DNA from 2 places in the Clostridium sp. MF28 genome. Region 1 is predicted to be linked to the other one. Evidence: a T-box and tRNA genes for the amino acid it is inferred to sense, from the RefSeq annotation. Region 1 holds a T-box; the other holds one or more tRNA genes.
What was found. The T-box of region 1 lies ahead of lysS (lysine--tRNA ligase). A T-box ahead of a tRNA ligase gene usually reads a tRNA of that ligase, here a tRNA-Lys.

Region 1 (14,156 bases):
ATCTCTTTGATACTATTTATCCCGTATTTTATACTTTTTCTATTGGACTCAACATCGTAAAAGCACCTGCATTTACTGTCCAATCACTATCATTAATATCTCCAATACTTCCTTCGTTGCACTCTTTTTCAAAACTGATTAACTATAGCTATGAAACTCAAATCCATCTTCTGGTTCCCCTATTTCAAAACCTAATGTTGCTGAACCATTCATCTTAAATAGTTCAAGCCATTTATCCCATTCTTCTTGTTGCATTTCAGCATAGAATTGCAGCCCACTAGGTTCAACTGAAGCAGTAATTATTCTTTTGCCATTATCTTGTGCATACCAATGAGGAATTCCATCAATAAAACCGCTCCATCCTGGCATTTCAGAATATAATTCAGCTAATTTATCCCATATAGAATCTGGTGATGAGTAATGAATATTCAAATTATGATTGTGTATTTCCATAAGAAATTCTCCCCTCCCCCTTAACATTGCAATCTAATCATTACTAGCCTAATTTGGAGCCACTACAGCACATCCAATTATATTAATAATTAGAAATTGTATTTTATTTATGACATGGTTACCGTAAGTCTAATAACTATACTTTAATGCAAATCTTATTAAATATTGATTTTTGAGGAGGCCTCAATAACAAAATCTTTAAATATTTTAGCTGAAGGAGTCATATATCCATTCTTCAACCATCCCATATGCACAGTTCTATAGCAATTGGGTTCTTTTATTTTTAATACTGATACTTCTTCTGTTATTAAATTTGGGGTGTTAGGAACTATAGAAATACCAAGACCTGCACTAACAAAACCTGTTACCACCATACTGCTTTCATTATATTCTATAGATGTTTTTGGAACAAAACCAATGCTTTCGAAAATAGAACACATTTTTCCTTTGATTCCTTCTGAAAAAAACACAAACGATTCTTCTTTTAAGCCTTTTAGAAATACTTCTGTTTTATCAGCAAGATGATGATTTTTAGGGACTATGAGAACAAGCTCCTCATTTTTTATAGGAACTGACTCTATTTCTTCATACCTTTTAATATCTTCAAATTCATCATAAAAACCAAAATCAAACTTACCATCCTTAAGGCCTTTTAAAATATTAAAAGTTGATTGAATCCCAAATTCAAATTTTGTATTTGGACTTTCCTTCAAAAATTCACTTATAATCGAAGGAATAAAATGTGTTCCAATAGTGTAAAGTGAAGATATGGAAACTGTGCCTGCCATAGGATTAATTATATCCTGTAATTCCTGAATTCCTTTACTAATCTCATTTATTGCAGCGTTAGCATGTATTAAAAACATACTGCCAAAACGAGTTAATTTTATATTGCGTCCATTTTTTTCAAATAATGGCACATTTAGCTCTTCTTCTAATTTTGAAATAGCTTTACTCAAGGCTGGCTGTGTTACGGAAAGCAAATTAGCTGCTGATGTAAAATTCTGTGTTTCCGCTACAGTTTTAAAATATTCTAATTGCTGCCAGTTCATAAATGCACTCCTTAATTTATAATATTTTAAGTTATAAAGCATTAATAATAATCTATAACTTTTAGTTATTGATTCAATGAAAAATATTAATTAGACATATGATACACATATTGATATCATTATATTACTTTATAAATTACATTTAACTTTTTATAGATTAATTATAAATTTAATTTATGTATTAGTCAAAGGTGATGATGTTTTTTTATTAAGCAAAAATCTTATATATTCATTACCATTTAGTAAATATAAAGATTAAATTAAAATGTCTTTTAAATTGAAAGGAGAAAAACTATGAATGAAATAATTCAAAATATCTTAACAAGAAGAAGTATAAGAACTTATAAAGAAGATCAAATTTCTGATGCGGACTTAAATACTGTTTTAGAGGCTGCCCAATTTGCTCCAACAGCTATGGGCAAACAAGGCTGGCATTTCACAGCAGTTCAAAATAAAGAAAAGATTGAAAAGCTAATTTCTGCAATAAAAGAAGCTATGTTAAAATCTTCTATAGAACAATATAGAAAGATGGGAGAAAATCCTAATTTTAATCCATTTTATAATGCGCCTACTATAGTAATCACATCACATGATAAAAAAATGCCTTCAGGAGAATCTGACTGTGCAGCAGCACTTGAAAATATGTTATTAGCTGCTCATTCACTTAATATTGGATCTTGCTGGATTCATATATTAGCTATTACTGGAGAAGATCCTAAAGTTAAAAGCGTACTTACAGAACTAGGTGTTCCTGAAGATTATGCGGTGTTTGGTACTGCTGTTTTGGGCTATAACAGTAAAGAAGAAACTAAAGCAGCACCTAGAAAAGAAGGAACTTTTAATATAGTAAAATAAAACTCTAATCTGGTTTCTTTGATAGTATCCTGCTATGGTAAGGTGTAAGGTAAACTCCCAGCTAAATGTAGAAACCAGAATCAATAGATACTCTTCCGCCAGAAATGGCGGTTTCTTTTTTATACTCCCAATTCATGCAAAGTCATTTTTGAAAATAAAAATAGATGAGCCCACTAACTACGGACAGTTTCCCCAAATAACTACGAATATCTTAATTCTTGATACAATAATTTACTTTTTTCATAATATCAATGCTAATTAAATTCACAAACTTTTTCCACTATCATAAGCCCTATGCCAATAAAATGTAATGCAAAGACAGTGCGCCACCTACGTTTATTGAAAAAATAACCATTGCTATCAATCCAACTTTATAATAAAAATTACAGAGCCATCTGCTTTTTACAAAAGTCTTTTCTCTTTTTAATTCAATTTTTATTTCACCCCTAATCATTTAACAAATGCATTCCATAATTTTATTACTATATTAAAATTTTTCTCTACTAATATTTAAGACGTATTTTCCTATCTTAAACCACATAAAAATCGAACTTTTTAACCAACCAACCTTCAAACCCGCATTATTCAAGCATATTCTTCAGAATATCAGAATATATATTCTAGTATTCTGAAGAATATATATGGTGGAGAATATATATTCTTTACCATATAAGAATATTGACTAAATGTTTTGAGCTTGTTTTAAATATCTCTCTAAATTTTACAAAGCCTTATGAAAATTCTTGCTCCCTATTGCTTAGTACATTCATAAAAATAAAAAAAAGGAATACCCAAAGCTCTTATTGCTCTAAGTATTCCAGTTAATTATTTAAGTCCATTATTATAATATATACTTGTTTTTATTCTTGTTTCTCTATAAAACAAACTAATTATAAGCCAAATCCACACTATGAAATATATTCCAACTAGAAATAAGGATTATGCTTTTGTAACCACAAGGGTCATAATATGAAATGTTTCATTAGGAATTTGATGGTTATTATTCTTAGATTACAAGTTGTTCCAAATATGCTAGTTCAAAAAGTGAGAATCGAAATTTTACATTTCGTTCTTCGAACTTTCTCTGTGAGCGCTCGCCTTTGAGGCTAGCATCTTGCGTGCAACTTGTAATCTTAGAATCATCCATCATAATTCCTTAGAAACTGGAACAACAGCATAATTCTTATTTCGGCGAGCTATGCTCATAAGTTTGGATATCTGTAGTATTTTTATTTTTATCTTTTAACTAAAGGAAAGGCAATAACATCTTTTATTGTATTTGATCCAGTTAGAAACATTATCATTCTATCAATACCGATACCTAGACCTCCAGTTGGTGGCATTGCTGTATCAATAGCTATAGCAAATTCTTCATCCATTGGACTTGCTGTTTCTAGTCCTCCTCTTAATTTTTCAGCTTGGTCATGTAATAATATACGCTGCCTTAATGGATCATTTAATTCTGAATAAGCATTTCCAAGCTCTACTCCATAGGCATATGGTTCAAATCTTTCAATTAGATCTGGATTTTCCCTATGAACTTTACAAAGTGGTGATGATTCTTTTGGAAAGTCTATAACAAAAGTAGGTTGTATTAATTTCTTCTCGCTATATGCTTCAAAAAGATTTGTTATTAATTCTCCTTTAGAAACTTCATTTATATTTAAACCTTCATTTTGCTCTTCAATCAAAAGAGAATTCTCTTTTATTTTACTTATAATTTCTTCTTTAGTTAAATTCTCTACATCAATACCTGTATCTTGTTTTACAAGATTACACATAGTTTCTCTCTTCCATGGAGCTTTAAAATCAATTTCTTCTTCACCATATTTTATTTTAGTAGAGCCATTAACAGACATAAACACATATTCATATATTCCTTCCATAATTCTCATCATATCTTCATAGTCTGCATAAGACATATAACATTCCATTAGAGTAAATTCTGGATAATGTGTTCTATCAATTCCTTCATTTCTAAAAGATCTTGCAAATGTATAAACCCTTTCTATTCCTCCAACAATAAGTCTTTTCAAATATAATTCTGGAGAGACATTCATATATACTTCACAATCTAAATCATTAACAAAAGTTTTAAATGGTTTTGCTTCTCCTCCACCATATTTAGTATCAAGTACAGGAGTATCGCATTCAATAAAATTCATATCATTCAAATATTCTCTAATTGCAGTAATTGCTTTAGAACGTTTTATGAGTCTTTCCTTAACGTCTGAATTCATTATCATATCTAAAGATCTATGTCTTTGTCTTAAATCTGAATCTTGAATTCCATGATATTTTTCAGGAAGGGTTCTTATTGATTTAGATAACAATTCAAATTTGTTTGCTCTAATAGTTATTTCTCCCGTCTGAGTCTTAAATACACTTCCCTCTACCCCAATAATATCGCCGACATCTATTAATTTTAAAACATTATAATTTTCATTTCCAATTAACTTTTTACTAAAAAATATTTGTATATTTCCTCTTTCATCTACTATGTTAGCAAAAGTTGCATTTCCCATTCTTCTAAGAAACATTATTCTTCCTGCTAAAGAAAATACTTTACTTTCATCAATAGTATCAAAATTATCACATATCTCTTTTGTATAAGTTTTTTTGTTAAAATCGTAATTATAAGGATATGGATTTATTCCTAACTCACTAAGTTTATTTAACTTTTTTATTCTCTCCACTATAAATTCATTTGCATTTGTCATTATATTTTCTAATTCATTTAAATTTTCATATTGCTCATACATTTTTGTTACCACCTTTACTTATTTATTGATTAATTTAGGCATATAAAAGAAAATATCACTTTCAATTTTGCCTTAAGTTTTTTATCAGGCAAGAAAGCGGATTTACTTGTTATTCTTCTGATATTGCCTTAATACAAATAAAAAAACCTTCACCTCCAAGATTTCTAATCTTGAGGACGAAAGTTATAAATTCGTGGTACCACCTCAGTTTATGTATGCGTTGCCGTATACACCTCTTCAAGTACATCAAAAATGAGATACTCTATACCTATAACGGGGTATTCCGTCACATCCTACCTCTATTAAGTAAAACTTGATTCATGCTGGGTTTTTATCCCCATCTGAATTCTAGTTTAATTTATACCCTCAATGGGTACCCTGTCCAAGAGCACGTAGCCGTTATCTTCCACCTATATGTGAGAGAGTATTACGGATTACTAGCTATCGGATAAAATAGACTCAGTGTGCAGCTCCAAGACCTTCTTCAATAAAAATCCATTGCTCAATCCCACCATCTAGAGCTCTCTGAAAACGAATTATTTTATCTACTCTTCTTTTCATTGCTTTTAATACATTCTACAATAAAAACCTGTTTTTGTAAATATAACATCTAAAAACTCTCTTCATAGTTTTTTATCTTCAATTAACAATCTTCTGTTTTTCTTTTTGTATATTTTAATATAGTAATACCGTTCTCCACAAAAAACCCATCTAGATGAAGCTTTATTGTTGGATTATTTTCTAAAAATAAAGGTCTTCCTTTTCCTAATACAATTGGAATTATTCCTACTATAAATCCATCAATAATATCGGCTTTAATAAAATTATCTACAAGACCTCCACCACCAAATAAGTAGATATCTTTGCCGTCCTTTTCTTTTTCTTCTTGTATTATTTTAACAATATCTCCGCTAATAAAATGAAGATTATCTTGATTTTGAAGTTTTTGAGATGTTGCTACATATACTTTTTTATTTCTATAATCATTATGCATATCTTGGTCATAGCAATTTTTACCCATAACTACTATATCTATACCTTCTAGGAATTTATCAAAATCAAATTTATTTTCAGTATTTAATGTATTATCTCCATGTCCAACTATCCAATCATATCCACCATCTTCTGAGGCTATATATCCATCAAGACTTATTGCCAGATTTAAAATTATCTTTCTTTTCACATTAAAGCCTCCCTAATTGTCTAAGACATTTTGATTTTCACCTGTTTTATTGTTATTATTGTTTGATATATAATTAATTATAAGTCATAATAATTTTCATGACATATAATATATTAAAAATAAAATAATGAAAGAAGACAGATTAATTGTTTGCATTTATTATTTCCTTCAATGTAACATTTTGATTAATAAATCTAGTCTTACTTTTTTCCTTTTTAACTCTTATTGCATTATGTGGACAATTATTAGTACATGCTAAACATCTCTGACAATTATTCATAAATAAGGGTTTCTTATCTACTTTTATATTATTTACAGGGCACACTTTTTCACAAGTTTTGCAGCCAGTACAAGTATTTTCTACAGTAAAATTCTTTTCAAATTGATCATCATAAAATAATTTTTCACTTAGTATTCTAAGACCACTAGAAATAAAAGAATGTTTTTTAATATATTTCTTTTCTTCATTAATATCTTTAATTATTTTTTCTAAGTTCTCTCCTATCTTTTTCTTAGGTTCTTTTTCTAGCTCCTTATTTATATCAAATCCTGGAAGGTAGTTATCAATCATAACTATCTCGTTAATATAAGAAAATTCAATTCTATTTCTATTACCAATTTCTAAAAGGTGTCTTGTTGCTGCACCAGCATACATTCCATAAGTTGCTATTCCAAAAATATATTTACTCTTAAATTTTGCTTTATTTAAAAATTCTTCAACTATTTTAGGAACTCCGCTATTATAAATTGGAAATATAATCCCAATTTTTTTATCTTCAAAATCATATTTACCTTCTTTTATTAATTTAGGAATTGAATAATAATCGCTTCCAAGACTTTTTGCTATATATAGACTATTTCCTGTTGCTGTGAAATATAAAATTTTCATAATATCCTCCTCAAATTTCACCGTTACAATTGTAACGCTTATTTGAGTATAGTATAATTGGGGCAAAAGAATATTTCAATAGAAGATAGAGCAAACGTTACAAAAGAAAGGATATTGTTATGGTAAATAAAGCCGCTAATATACAAAATATAATAACAAAAGAAAGTATTTTCACTGCACTTATGATTTTAATGAAAAAAAAGAATTTTAAAGAAATCTCTATTACAGAAATAGCAAAAAAAGCTGGAGTTTCTCGAATGGCTTTTTATAGAAATTATAATATAAAGGAAGATATTATTACCACATACATTGATGAACTCTTAAAAGAATATTCTAAGGAAGTAATGCAGAAAGAAAAACTAGACAATTATGAGAATTTACGCTTATACTTTTCCTATTTTAGAAAACATGAGAAGTTAATTTCTAATTTAATTAATTCCAATTTAATTAACATACTTCTTGAAAAATGTATTGAATCTTTTTATGAACTATCCCAAAGGATTCTCTGCAAAGATTCACTTCTTCCAGATCAGCATAAATTTTGGATTGATTATATGGCCGGTGGATTATATAATGTATTAATCGAATGGGCTAAAGGTGGGATGGGGCAAAGTGATGACTATATGGCAAAGACAATTTCTGAATTTATAAATAAGTAATATAGATGAATCATACCAATTAGAGGCTCTTTTCTTTAATAGTTCCAGTGTTTTCTATTAATACGTATTTATATTCAAGTATATAATACGGAAAATCGGCCGTATCTAATTCTTGATTAGGATTACCAGATTTATAGTATTCAGGTATTTTAGTTTCGTCATATCCTTCAAACATTTTATACCTCAATTTAAAATTTACATGAACCAAAAAACTGTCTAGTTATTTTTGTTTAAAAAGCACTAAAATTATTTATAAATAGGTGACTCTAAAGATTCAAGCCTAGGAAGTGATATCCCAAGTCTACGTGCTTCAGCAAGAGTATCGCGCACAAATATTACATTACTTTCAGCTTTTAGATTTTCACTCCCACTAGCACTTCTCATTATTTCTCTTGGCAGATTACCTTCAGCTAATGCTAATTTCATTACAAAAGCCACAATACCTGCAGGTAAATTCACTGCGATATTTATTATTGTACTAACCTTAGAGCCCTTAGCTGCCATCAATGGTGTAAGTTCCCTTAATATTAAAGCAAAATCTTTAAGGGCATTTGCAGAATCAAATAGATTATTAAGCGAACCTACTTTTGAGGCTGCTGCCATCATGCTTGCGTTAGTAATTACATGAAACCATAGCCAATTACGCATATCTTTCTGTTCAGAAATACCAAAACCTGCATTTTTAAATAGTCGAGTTACCATATCATATCTAGCTTTATTAGTAGTATTGTCAATGAAGCCCATAAATATGTTTTTCATGAACCCACCATCTAACGTGTTTTTATTTATAAAAGATCCGCCAGCTCCTGGGAATCCCCAAACAACTTGTTCTTTAGGAATTGATCCAATTGAGTTTAAAGGCTCATTAATAATATTATTAAATATTAGAACAGTTGAATTTTTAACAAGTGGTTCTAACCAATTTATTATAGTACTTAATTGATTATGATTTACGCTTATCATAATCAAATCAAAATCATGGTTAGATGACAATTCTTCTATCATTTTAATTTTCCAAGCGGTATTTACTAAATCACCTTTTTTGTTCTTTCTGCCATCTAATATTTTTAAATTCACTATATCACCATACTGATTGATTCTTCCTTGGCGCACATAAAATGTCACATCATTACCTGCTTTTTCTAAAGCCCATCCATATTGTGTTGAAATTACGCCTCTACCTATCATTAAAATTTTCATTATATTTCCTCCTATTAAACATGTGTTGTTTAAAATATAAGTGTATGTTAATATAATATTTGATTACTCATAAAGCTACAACCAATAGATTTTTAGCTATGTTGTATAAACAACATTTTATTAAATCTGTTGTTTTGTCAAAGGAGATTAATGATAAATTATGAATGAAAAAGATCCAAGGGCAGTAAGAACTAAAAGTTTGATTAAAGAGTCGTTTGTCCAATTACTTGAAGAAAAAGATTTTAAATATATAACAATTAAAGATATTACAACAAAGGCAACTATAAATAGAGCAACTTTTTATGCTCATTATTTAGATAAGTATATTTTGCTAGAAGAACTTGTTATAGATTGTTTTGAAGAAATGTTACCAATAGAAATTTTAAGCGCTACGTGTTTAAATGAAGAAATTATAAAGGAACTTATCTTCTTCCTTTATGAATACAATATTTCATTTTATCAAAAGCGTAAAATTGATTCTACATCTATAGCTTCTACTGTAGATAATTTATTAAAATATAAAATAGACAATCTTATTGAAAGAATATTAAATAGTATGGTAGCTAGAAATGAGTTAGATTCTAAAGACACAAATATATTAGTCAAACTAATTTCCTCATCAGTATATAGTTGTGCTCAATATTGCTATTTTAGTAAGAATGATAAAGAATATAATATTGAAAAAACGATTAGCTTTATTATGAATGGGATGAAAGCTGTTAAATAAAAGAATTCTATGAAAAAGTTCTTAATGTTCAAATTTATGTCTTGAAATATTCTTCTCTTCTTAAACGTTAAAAAATTATCTATGAGAGCATATTAATATATACAAAATGCTAAAAGGTTTATTCCCGAGGATAAAAAAATAAGTGTGTTTCTGTTTCCCTTAATGACCTTCAAGCAGAAAACACACCCATACTTTTCTATAAAATATCCCTTAAATACTTGGTTTATCGTTCTTTCCTCTCTAATTTCTAAATAACAGATATCCCCTTAAATCAATTTTCATTTCTTATATCTTTTAATAGTCCTTCAAACCACTTTACATTTACTAAATGATGCGAATGAGAATTCTCCAACATTTTTCTAAAATATGTAGAAATAGTTTCATCATGCTCAAGAGATTGTTCTAATAAAGAAATTTTCTTTTTAGTTTGTTCAATTTGTATTTCTATTAGTTTTGTTAGATCCTCGCTTTTATATTCATCAGCAAATAGCATTGCTGCATAAAAAGATAAGTTTATATAATCTGTCTTAGATCCATACTTATACATTAATTTTTGAAATTCCTTATCTCCTAGTTCAGTTATAATGTAATTATTAGTCTCCCTAGTATTGTCTGATTTGTTAACTTTTTTAATATATTTTTTTTCTTCTAATTGTTGAAGATTGTAGTAGAATGAGCCTTTAGTGAAATTTGCTATATATTTATAGTGTCTCTCTTCCATTAAGGCTAATAATTCGTATCCATAAGAACCAGGGTTTTGTTTTAATAAACCTAAAATTAGTAATGGTATCAAAAAAACACCTCCTTTATGCTCTTCATCAAAATTATATTAACTATTATTTCATAATTATAAGATTTAATCATTGTTGGTTTGCATGAATTGAGATACAAATTCCTCATATGATATTTTTCCTAATGCAAACTCCATACTTTTTATATATATCTTTTCATTTTTAGTATGTGTTCTAGCATTATTTAAATTCAGCAACTCATCTTCGTTAATTAATGGCTTCAATACATGTTGTCTATTAGAAAAGGCCTCGAAATAACGTAAACCAAATTTTCTTTGAGAAATTGCATCAATATGAATACCATCAGGATTAGAAGTTAAACCTGATGCTGTAACAAAGAAACAATTATCTTGTTCAAAAGCAAACTTTTGTAACTCTTCATTAATGAATTTATATTCAGTGCAACTTTTCCCAAATCCTTCTTTACCTAAAAATTCTCCTAATCCACCAATAATAATTGGAATATCTGGAGCATTCAACTCTTTTCTAAAAGCCTCAATAATTAAAAGTAATTTATTATAATATACTTTATAGTTACCATTAACACTATCACTTTCTCCTTGATGCCATAGAATTCCTGTGAGTTCACTACTTTCCATAGCAAATTTAGCTTCAGTTACAGCATGTCTAAAAAGTACTCCGTCTACAGCCCACTCATCCAGTGTGCTTCCACCTTCAGCACAAGGAATTAAACCAATAGTATCTTCTTGATTTTGACGACTCCATGCATCTGCAAATGAACCGGCAAGACTTATTCCTGAAACAGGCCTGTCATAATTAATTGGCTCCGTCATCATCTGCCATCTACCATTACGCAACATTTGTATTCTTTCATTATAAATTGGGGGTACCTCATGAATAAATCCACGCCCAGCCATATTTGACTGTCCTATCATTAAAAACGATTTAATCATTTTTTTCATCCTTTCTTTTGTTTAATCTTTATTATGAAATGCTTACAGTTCTCAATAAATGTTAAATACTTACTTATTTAATATATTAACGGATATTGACAATACATTTCTATTTATCATCAGTCTAATTAGACTAACATCACTACATATTATAGTCTAATTAGACTAATTGTCAACTATAACTTTTTTCTTAGCATTTATACTTGGTCTTGATTTATTATTTGCTTTTATTCAAAATATAAAACTTGAATTTGAAAAAGAGTGAACAAAATCGCAAGCGACTAAAGAATAAAAAATCGCAAATTCATTTGAATAATGCGACTTTAAAATCTATTATTTATTTTTATTGATTAATAATGATATTGTGTGTTTGAAATTTACCTAACTAGATTTTCTCCATCCTTAAATGCTCTCAAAGATAGTTCCTCAAACTGCTCTAAATTAGAATCATACCTTCCAAGCTTTTCTGAATGAAAATTAGTAGTTCCACAGCAAAGAATACTATCCTCTAATTTCCAACCATATGCTGCAAGCATATTATTAACAAATTTAATGCCTTCCGCACCCATTTCAGGATTTTGGCTACCTTGAGTGAATATCGTTATTAACTTTTTACCAGAATGTCTCGGTGCAAAATTATCTCCAACCATTGGAAATGTACGATCTAACCAAATTTTTGCTTGACCTGTAATTTGGTAATAATAGATTGGAGAACCAAATACAATAGCATCTGCCTCAGTAATAGCCTTATACATTGGCTGTAGATAATCCTTAACCGCGCAACCATCATGTGTACGGCAGTAAAAACATCCTTGACAACCACGAATTCCAGAATCATTTAAATCAAATTCAATTATTTCGGCCCCTTTAGATTTCGCTCCTTTTGCTACTTGTTCTAACAATTTTGTGGTATACCCATTTTTTCTTGGACTACCGTTGAAAATAACAACCTTTGACATTTTACATCTCTCCTTATAATAATCACTTTTACTTTTGTGTAAGAATAGTACAAAGCTCAGGCAAACGATCAAGTATTTCGAATGTATCAATTGGATTCCAATAGTCGCGTAAAGTTATAATTTCGCCATTACGAACCTCAACAACTTGAAGATACCTCCTCTGAAAAGGCTTGTTATTAGCCGTAACTTCACCGTACATATCATACTCAGCTATAATAATTTCAGGATTGCTTGTCTCATGTATTGTCATGGATTTATATCCTATTGGTTTTAAAAGTGCAGCTGGCATCATCGCAAGATAATTACGAATATTCTCACGTCCCTGAATTAACCTCATTGATTTTTGAATATGAAACGGCAATTCCAATATACCATCACTTGCAAATAAGTCAGAAAAACTGCTCAAGTCCTTATTTAGAAACATAGTTTGGGCAAGTTCAAATATTTCCCTTGGACTTCTGATATTTTTATTTTCTTCATTCATAATACACACCGCCTTTTAATATTAACTAAACGGAACTCACATTCCGCTTATGTTAAATATTATACGGAATGGTGATTCCGTTGTCAATATTCAAACTTTGAAGTAAAATAAAAAAGAAAGGTGGTTATCTGGATGACAAATAAAGAGTGCTATGTACACAAGACAGAGAATATTCCGCAGCCTGATGATAATAATTCAAAATCCTTGCGAGCGGATGCAAAACAAAATAGAGAGCAGATACTTGATGCGGCATATAAGATTTTTTCTGAAAAAGGGACGTCAATTCCTATAAGTGAAATTGCTCGTCAGGCTGGTGTAGGCATTGGTACAGTATACCGCCATTTTCCAAACAAAGAAGCACTATTTGAGGCAGTAAATATTAATTATAAACAGCAGCTTACAAAAAGAGCTAAGTCTCTAATTAATAATATTGATCCAGGTGAAGCTTTTTTTAATTTCTTTATACATATCATAGAAGATGGATTTACTAACAAGGCGTTAAAAGATGCTTTAAATACCGGAATGACAGATTTTGATGTGCTACAGGATTTTCAGTCAACATTTGCTACTCTCCTCACCAGTGCTCAGCAAACCAAGGCTGTACGTGAAGATATAGATATAAAGGATTTAATTACCCTTATGATGAGTCTTCTGTTTGCTATAGAGCAACGTAAAGGTGATTTGGATATCGAACGATTCAATAAATTAATGTCCATTGTTATCGATGGACTTCGTTATAAAGATACCAATAATAAGTCAACATAAATATATGTGTTATTCAACATCTTTGAATATATACATAATTATTTCTTATTTGAGTATTAATCTGGCAAAAAAACGCTGATTTTATATTTTACATATAAAATCAGTGTTTCTTCGTTTTTAATCATTATTTTCTTAAAATCTTATCCATCGCTTTTCCCTTTGCTAACTCATCTATTAGCTTATCCAAATAGCGAATTTCCTTCATAATTGGTTCTTCAATATCTTCCACTCGGACACCGCAGACAACCCCTTTACTCAAGATCCTTAAAGGGTTCATTGTGGGAGCTTCCCTAAAGAAAGTCTCAAAATCTGTCTGTTTTTACATTTGTGCTTCTAGCTCTTCCTGTCTATATCCTGTCAACCAGCGAATGATTTCATCAACTTCTTTTTTTGTACGTCCTTTTTTGTCCATGATATTTTCCTCATCTTACATATATAAGCTGAAATCTATGAATTATTCTTA
Region 2 (6,750 bases), 1.6 Mb from region 1:
GACCCCGTAGAGCTTTACTGTAGCTTAGCATTGAATTTCGGTATTGTCTGTACAGGATAGGTGGGAGACTGGGAAACTAGGGCGTCAGCCTTGGTGGAGTCGTTGTTGGGATACCACCCTGATAGTATTGAAGTTCTAACTGGATGCCATGAAACTGGTGACAGGACATTGTTAGGTGGGCAGTTTGACTGGGGCGGTCGCCTCCTAAAATGTAACGGAGGCGCCCAAAGGTTCCCTCAGAACGGTCGGAAATCGTTCGAAGAGTGTAAAGGCAGAAGGGAGCCTGACTGCGACACCTACAAGTGGAGCAGGGACGAAAGTCGGGCTTAGTGATCCGGTGGTACCTCGTGGGAGGGCCATCGCTCAACGGATAAAAGCTACCTCGGGGATAACAGGCTGATCTCCCCCAAGAGTTCACATCGACGGGGAGGTTTGGCACCTCGATGTCGGCTCGTCGCATCCTGGGGCTGAAGTAGGTCCCAAGGGTTGGGCTGTTCGCCCATTAAAGCGGCACGCGAGCTGGGTTCAGAACGTCGTGAGACAGTTCGGTCCCTATCCGTCGCGGGCGTAGGAAATTTGAGAGGAGCTGTCCTTAGTACGAGAGGACCGGGATGGACTGACCTATGGTGTACCAGTTGTTTCGCCAGAAGCATAGCTGGGTAGCTAAGTCGGGAAGGGATAAACGCTGAAAGCATCTAAGTGTGAAGCCCACCTCAAGATGAGATTTCCCATAGCATAAGCTAGTAAGACCCCTTGAAGACTACAAGGTTGATAGGTCAGAGGTGTAAGTATGGTAACATATTTAGCTGACTGATACTAATAGGTCGAGGGCTTGACCAATATAGTCAAGTTGTAAATACATTAAAAAAACTATGTGCAATTTTGAAAGAACAAGGTTTTTTCAAATTGAAGATCTCGTGATGATGGCATAGAGGTAACACTCCTTCCCATTCCGAACAGGAAAGTTAAGGTCTATAGCGCCGATGGTACTGCATGGGAGACTGTGTGGCAGAGTAGGACGTTGCGAGGTAAGATTTGCGTGATTAGCTCAGTTGGTAGAGCACCTGACTCTTAATCAGGGTGTCCAGGGTTCGAATCCCTGATGACGCACCATAACAAAGGTTGTTAATTTTATTAACAACCTTTTTTGTTTTAAAATAAATTATTAAAGAAGTAATTTATTTTCAGTATTATAAACATTTAGGAATAAAAGATTGGATTAATTTATTAATTAGATAAATTTTGAATACGAAGACTGATTTTATATTCTTAGAAGAGAGTTAAGATAGTGTATAATATAATCCATAATATTTAATCGTGCATATATAAGTAATTATAAGTGAATAAATGAGTGTAAAATAATAATAATATGAGTAAGAATAAGTTTCTTAAAAGGAGTTAAATATGAGTTTAAAAAAAAGTAAAGTGGCTATTATAGGAACAGGATTAGTAGGGTCTAGTACAGCCTTTAGTCTGATGACTCAAGGGGTATGTGATGAGATATTAATGATTGATATAAATGAAGAAAAGGCTCTAGGGGAAGTAATGGATTTAAACCATTGTATTGAATATTTGAATAGAAATATAAGAATTGTCAGGGGAACTATGAGCAATGCGGGGATGTAGATATTGTGGTAATAACAGCTGGTGCACCGCCTAAGCAAGGGCAAACTAGATTAGATACACTAGAATTATCAGCTAAAATAGTAGAATCCATTGTAAGGCCAATAATGAAGAGTGGATTTAAAGGACACTTTATTGTTATTTCCAATCCGGTTGATATGATAGCATATCATGTTTATAAGATATCTGGGTTACCAAAGAGTCATATTATAGGAACTGGTACTTCAGTTGATTCAGCAAGACTAAAAAATTTCATTGGAGAACTATTAAATGTTGATCCGCGTAGTGTGCAAGGATATTCTATGGGAGAACACGGAGATTCACAGATGGTCCCATGGTCTCATGTTACAGTTGGAGGAAAGTCATTCTACGAGATATTAAAAGACAATAAAGATAGAGTAGGAGAAGTTGACTTAGATAAACTAGTACTGGAAACAGCGAGAGCAGGTTGGGAAGTGTACAATAGAAAAGGAACAACGTATTATGGTATAGCAACAGCAGCTGTAGGAGTCATAAAAGCGATAATAAATGATGAAAACAAGATAATGCCAGTATCTACATTATTAGATGGCGAGTATGGAGAAAAAGATGTTTTTTGTGGAGTACCTGCTGTTTTAAATGCTGATGGGGTTAAAGAGGTAGTGGAAATTCATATGACAAAAGAAGAGTTGAGCAAGTTTAAAAGATCTATAGAGTTAATAAAAGAATATACCGAAAAAATAAAATAAGTTTTATTTCTGAATAAGTGTTGACATAATAGATAATACTATGTATAATAATATCTTGTTGAGACAAGTTTTCGACAAGATATTATAAAATAGTTATATAAAGATTATTTCATAAATTTGAAGTAATAGATGAAGATTATATCAACTATTAATTAAAATCTCGTGATGATGGCATAGAGGTAACACTCCTTCCCATTCCGAACAGGAAAGTTAAGGTCTATAGCGCCGATGGTACTGCATGGGAGACTGTGTGGCAGAGTAGGACGTTGCGAGGTAAGATGGTTCACTAGCTCAGTCGGTAGAGCACATGACTTTTAATCATGGTGTCCCGGGTTCGATTCCCGGGTGAGCCACCAATTACTTTATTAAAAGTAATCTTATTGAAAAACTTGCTTAGTATTTATATAAATAAAAGAGTTTTACTGAAAGTAAAACTCTTTTTTTATTTACCTTTATAAATTTTGAAACATATCATATTACAAATTTATAAAATGAATAACATTAAATAAGTATTCATAGGTTTTACTAATCTAATAGATAACTGTTTAGAAGGATTTGAACTTATGCGAGATATCCTTTTTTATAAATAAGAAAAACTTTCTTAATGATTGAATATCTTCCTTAACTGATGTATCTTCATTAGATGCAAGGTATCCATTGTTAAACATAGTAAGGGCAAAGAATAATATTCCTATATTAATATATAAGTCTTTTATATCAGCAATGAATAAATTACTTATTCCTATAAAATCTAAACTACCACCATAAAAAATCTTGTCAATCAGCGAACATGTAGCACCACAGCATACAAAAATAAAGCACATATCGGCCCAGAAATCCTTGTTTCCTTTGTATAAATAATATCTATATACTTCGATAAAAATAAATATAGCAAATATATTTATAGTTATTAAAATAGGAAAATTAACGGATGCTCCAAATCTAGCATTTAGCCAAGAACCTTCAGTATTAATTATAGGTCGAAAATATAACAAGCTAGATATTATAGGAAAATCATTATTAAACCAAAAGAGTTTTATTAATATCTTTATTCCTTGATCAAATAAAAAAAGAAAGAAAAATAGAATTACAAGTGTATTAGACTTAAATCCACATTCGTATTTAATTCCTATTATGTAGCTAAATAGACCTACTAGTGCAAATAATATAATTAGTATCATATTAAATAAAATTGTTCTAAGATCATTAATTCTTCCAGTAATAAGCTCGAATAAGACATATATAGTCCACATCAAAGGAAGAATACTTATAGTTAACACTTTTTTATTTTTCATAAGAGTACCTCCAACTGTAATTGTATTACGTTATACTAAAGTGTAACATATAGTAAAAAAAAATTCACTACTGTTAAATGAACCAAATTTAGTTTAATATAGAGATAACAGGAACACATACATAATTAATTAAAGTATTGTAAGCATTGGTCAGGGTATATATTTATAAAAAAAGAGTAAGGTATAAAAAGTATCATGAGATTATGAGAAAGAAGGTATAAATATGTTAACAATTTTAGCAGTATCAGATTCGATAGGAGAAACTGCAAACCAAGTTGCTGTTGCAGCGGCAAGTCAATTTACAGAAAAAGTAGATGTTAAAAGAATTCCATATGTAAAATCTTTAGAAGATGTTGAAGATGTAATGAATATTGCAAATGAGTGCGAGAGCGTGATAATTGTATCTACTATAATTACTGTTAATGTAAGGGAGCATTTGACACAAAAAGCAATGGAAAAAAAATATATCGGTTATGAATGTATTAGGGCCAATAATAAATGTGGCATCAACTATATTAAATACACATCCTACATACAACCCAGGTGCTATGAGGCAAACAGACGAAGTATATTTCAAGAGAATAGAAAGCCATGGAATTTGCTATGCAATATGATGATAGTAAAGATTATAGGGGATTAAAGAATGCCGATGTAGTGTTGATCGGACTTTCAAGAACTTCAAAAACACCACTTTGTATGTATTTAGCCAATAAGGGGGTAAAGGCAATAAACATTCCTTTAATGCCTGAAGTGGGAGTTCCAGATGAAATATATGAAATTGATAGAAAAAAAGTATTTGGATTAACAATAAATCCACTTAGATTAATTGAAATAAGGAAAAGAAGGTTAGATAAGTTTCATAGGATTACGTCAGACATTGAATATGCAGGAGATGCAAGAGTGTTAGAAGAACTTGATTTTGCAGATAAAATAATGAGAAAAATAGGATGTAAGACTATAGATGTTACAGAGAGAGCTATTGAAGATACTGCTTTAATTATTCTAGAGAGATAGGGTATAACAATAAATAAGCTATTAATAAGCAACTAATTTTGGAAATGATATAAGTTGATATATAAGATAAGTTAAAAAAAGCAAGTTTTGTTTACCAAAATATTTGTAAGCGAAATTTGCTTTTTTTATATCAAATGCGCTAAGGTGTTGTACTTAAACATAATGGAAATAAAGGAAAGTTAGTAAAAGCTATATGTTATATAATATAACTATTCCTAGTGTATCACTAATAGAATTAGAGAGAATTTTACGTGAATTTTAGACTATAATGAATATAAAGTCATTTAATAGGATAATTTAATATAATAAGACAATTATCATATATGTTAATATAATAAACGTCGCTGAGGTACATAAATAACTTCAATTGAACTAAGAAAAACTTTTCTGATTGAGTTCAAAAAAATTAAAAAGTTATTGACAGTATGTAAAGCAGATGATATACTAAATAAGTCGCTTGAGGGTGACATAAATTAATAGCTACAATGAGAATTGTAGGAAGAAAATTGGTCTTTGAAAATTGAACAGAATAAGATAAATACATTTAAGTAAACCAGCAATTTTTATTTGAGTAAGCTAAGATTAAACTTTTTATTGAGAGTTTGATCCTGGCTCAGGACGAACGCTGGCGGCGTGCTTAACACATGCAAGTCGAGCGATGAAGCTCCTTCGGGAGCGGATTAGCGGCGGACGGGTGAGTAACACGTGGGTAACCTGCCTCATAGAGGGGAATAGCCTTTCGAAAGGAAGATTAATACCGCATAAGATTGTAGTGCCGCATGGCATAGCAATTAAAGGAGTAATCCGCTATGAGATGGACCCGCGTCGCATTAGCTAGTTGGTGAGGTAACGGCTCACCAAGGCGACGATGCGTAGCCGACCTGAGAGGGTGATCGGCCACATTGGGACTGAGACACGGCCCAGACTCCTACGGAGGCAGCAGTGGGGAATATTGCACAATGGGGGAAACCCTGATGCAGCAACGCCGCGTGAGTGATGACGGTCTTCGGATTGTAAAGCTCTGTCTTCAGGGACGATAATGACGGTACCTGAGGAGGAAGCCACGGCTAACTACGTGCCAGCAGCCGCGGTAATACGTAGGTGGCAAGCGTTGTCCGGATTTACTGGGCGTAAAGGGAGCGTAGGTGGATATTTAAGTGGGATGTGAAATACTCGGGCTTAACCTGGGTGCTGCATTCCAAACTGGATATCTAGAGTGCAGGAGAGGAAAGTAGAATTCCTAGTGTAGCGGTGAAATGCGTAGAGATTAGGAAGAATACCAGTGGCGAAGGCGACTTTCTGGACTGTAACTGACACTGAGGCTCGAAAGCGTGGGGAGCAAACAGGATTAGATACCCTGGTAGTCCACGCCGTAAACGATGAATACTAGGTGTAGGGGTTGTCATGACCTCTGTGCCGCCGCTAACGCATTAAGTATTCCGCCTGGGGAGTACGGTCGCAAGATTAAAACTCAAAGGAATTGACGGGGGCCCGCACAAGCAGCGGAGCATGTGGTTTAATTCGAAGCAACGCGAAGAACCTTACCTAGACTTGACATCTCCTGAATTACCCTTAATCGGGGAAGCCCTTCGGGGCAGGAAGACAGGTGGTGCATGGTTGTCGTCAGCTCGTGTCGTGAGGTTGGGTTAAGTCCCGCAACGAGCGCAACCCTTATTGTTAGTTGCTACCATTTAGTTGAGCACTCTAGCGAGACTGCCCGGGTTAACCGGGAGGAAGGTGGGGATGACGTCAAATCATCATGCCCCTTATGTCTAGGGCTACACACGTGCTACAATGGCTGGTACAGAGATGCTAAACCGTGAGGTGAGCCAAACTTTAAAACCAGTCTCAGTTCGGATTGTAGGCTGAAACTCGCCTACATGAAGCTGGAGTTGCTAGTAATCGCGAATCAGAATGTCGCGGTGAATACGTTCCCGGGCCTTGTACACACCGCCCGTCACACCATGAGAGTTGGCAATACCCAAAGTTCGTGAGCTAACGCGTAAGCGAGGCAGCGACCTAAGGTAGGGTCAGCGATTGGGGTGAAGTCGTAACAAGGTAGCCGTAGGAGAACCTGCGGCTGGATCACC

Region 2: it has a tRNA-Lys gene. The T-box ahead of lysS (lysine--tRNA ligase) is inferred to sense a tRNA for this amino acid. The anticodon was not compared.

Annotation. Positions count from the first base shown of each region.
Region 1 is NZ_CP014331.1:1,391,228-1,405,383, forward strand. Features, by position in the region: gene AXY43_RS06170 (hypothetical protein) at 139-453, opposite strand; gene AXY43_RS06175 (LysR family transcriptional regulator) at 612-1,505, opposite strand; gene AXY43_RS06180 (nitroreductase family protein) at 1,800-2,360, shown strand; gene lysS (lysine--tRNA ligase) at 3,596-5,122, opposite strand; T-box leader at 5,292-5,692, opposite strand; gene AXY43_RS06190 (dihydrofolate reductase family protein) at 5,766-6,305, opposite strand; gene AXY43_RS06195 (EFR1 family ferrodoxin) at 6,448-7,194, opposite strand; gene AXY43_RS06200 (TetR/AcrR family transcriptional regulator) at 7,314-7,853, shown strand; gene AXY43_RS27675 (hypothetical protein) at 7,873-8,028, opposite strand; gene AXY43_RS06205 (ketopantoate reductase family protein) at 8,100-9,053, opposite strand; gene AXY43_RS06210 (TetR/AcrR family transcriptional regulator) at 9,214-9,780, shown strand; gene AXY43_RS06215 (PadR family transcriptional regulator) at 10,052-10,573, opposite strand; gene AXY43_RS06220 (sialate O-acetylesterase) at 10,637-11,485, opposite strand; gene AXY43_RS06225 (flavodoxin family protein) at 11,863-12,444, opposite strand; gene AXY43_RS06230 (nuclear transport factor 2 family protein) at 12,473-12,928, opposite strand; gene AXY43_RS06235 (TetR/AcrR family transcriptional regulator) at 13,061-13,693, shown strand; partial or broken gene AXY43_RS06240 (DUF2200 domain-containing protein) at 13,818-14,102, opposite strand; gene AXY43_RS06245 (SDR family NAD(P)-dependent oxidoreductase) at 14,154-14,156, opposite strand, start outside.
Region 2 is NZ_CP014331.1:3,030,936-3,037,685, reverse strand. Features, by position in the region: rRNA gene AXY43_RS12950 (23S ribosomal RNA) at 1-840, shown strand, start outside; rRNA gene rrf (5S ribosomal RNA) at 914-1,030, shown strand; tRNA gene AXY43_RS12940 (tRNA-Lys) at 1,038-1,113, shown strand; partial or broken gene AXY43_RS12935 (L-lactate dehydrogenase) at 1,405-2,351, shown strand; rRNA gene rrf (5S ribosomal RNA) at 2,510-2,626, shown strand; tRNA gene AXY43_RS12925 (tRNA-Lys) at 2,632-2,707, shown strand; gene AXY43_RS12920 (signal peptidase II) at 2,897-3,646, opposite strand; partial or broken gene AXY43_RS12915 (pyruvate, water dikinase regulatory protein) at 3,870-4,660, shown strand; rRNA gene AXY43_RS12910 (16S ribosomal RNA) at 5,251-6,750, shown strand, end outside.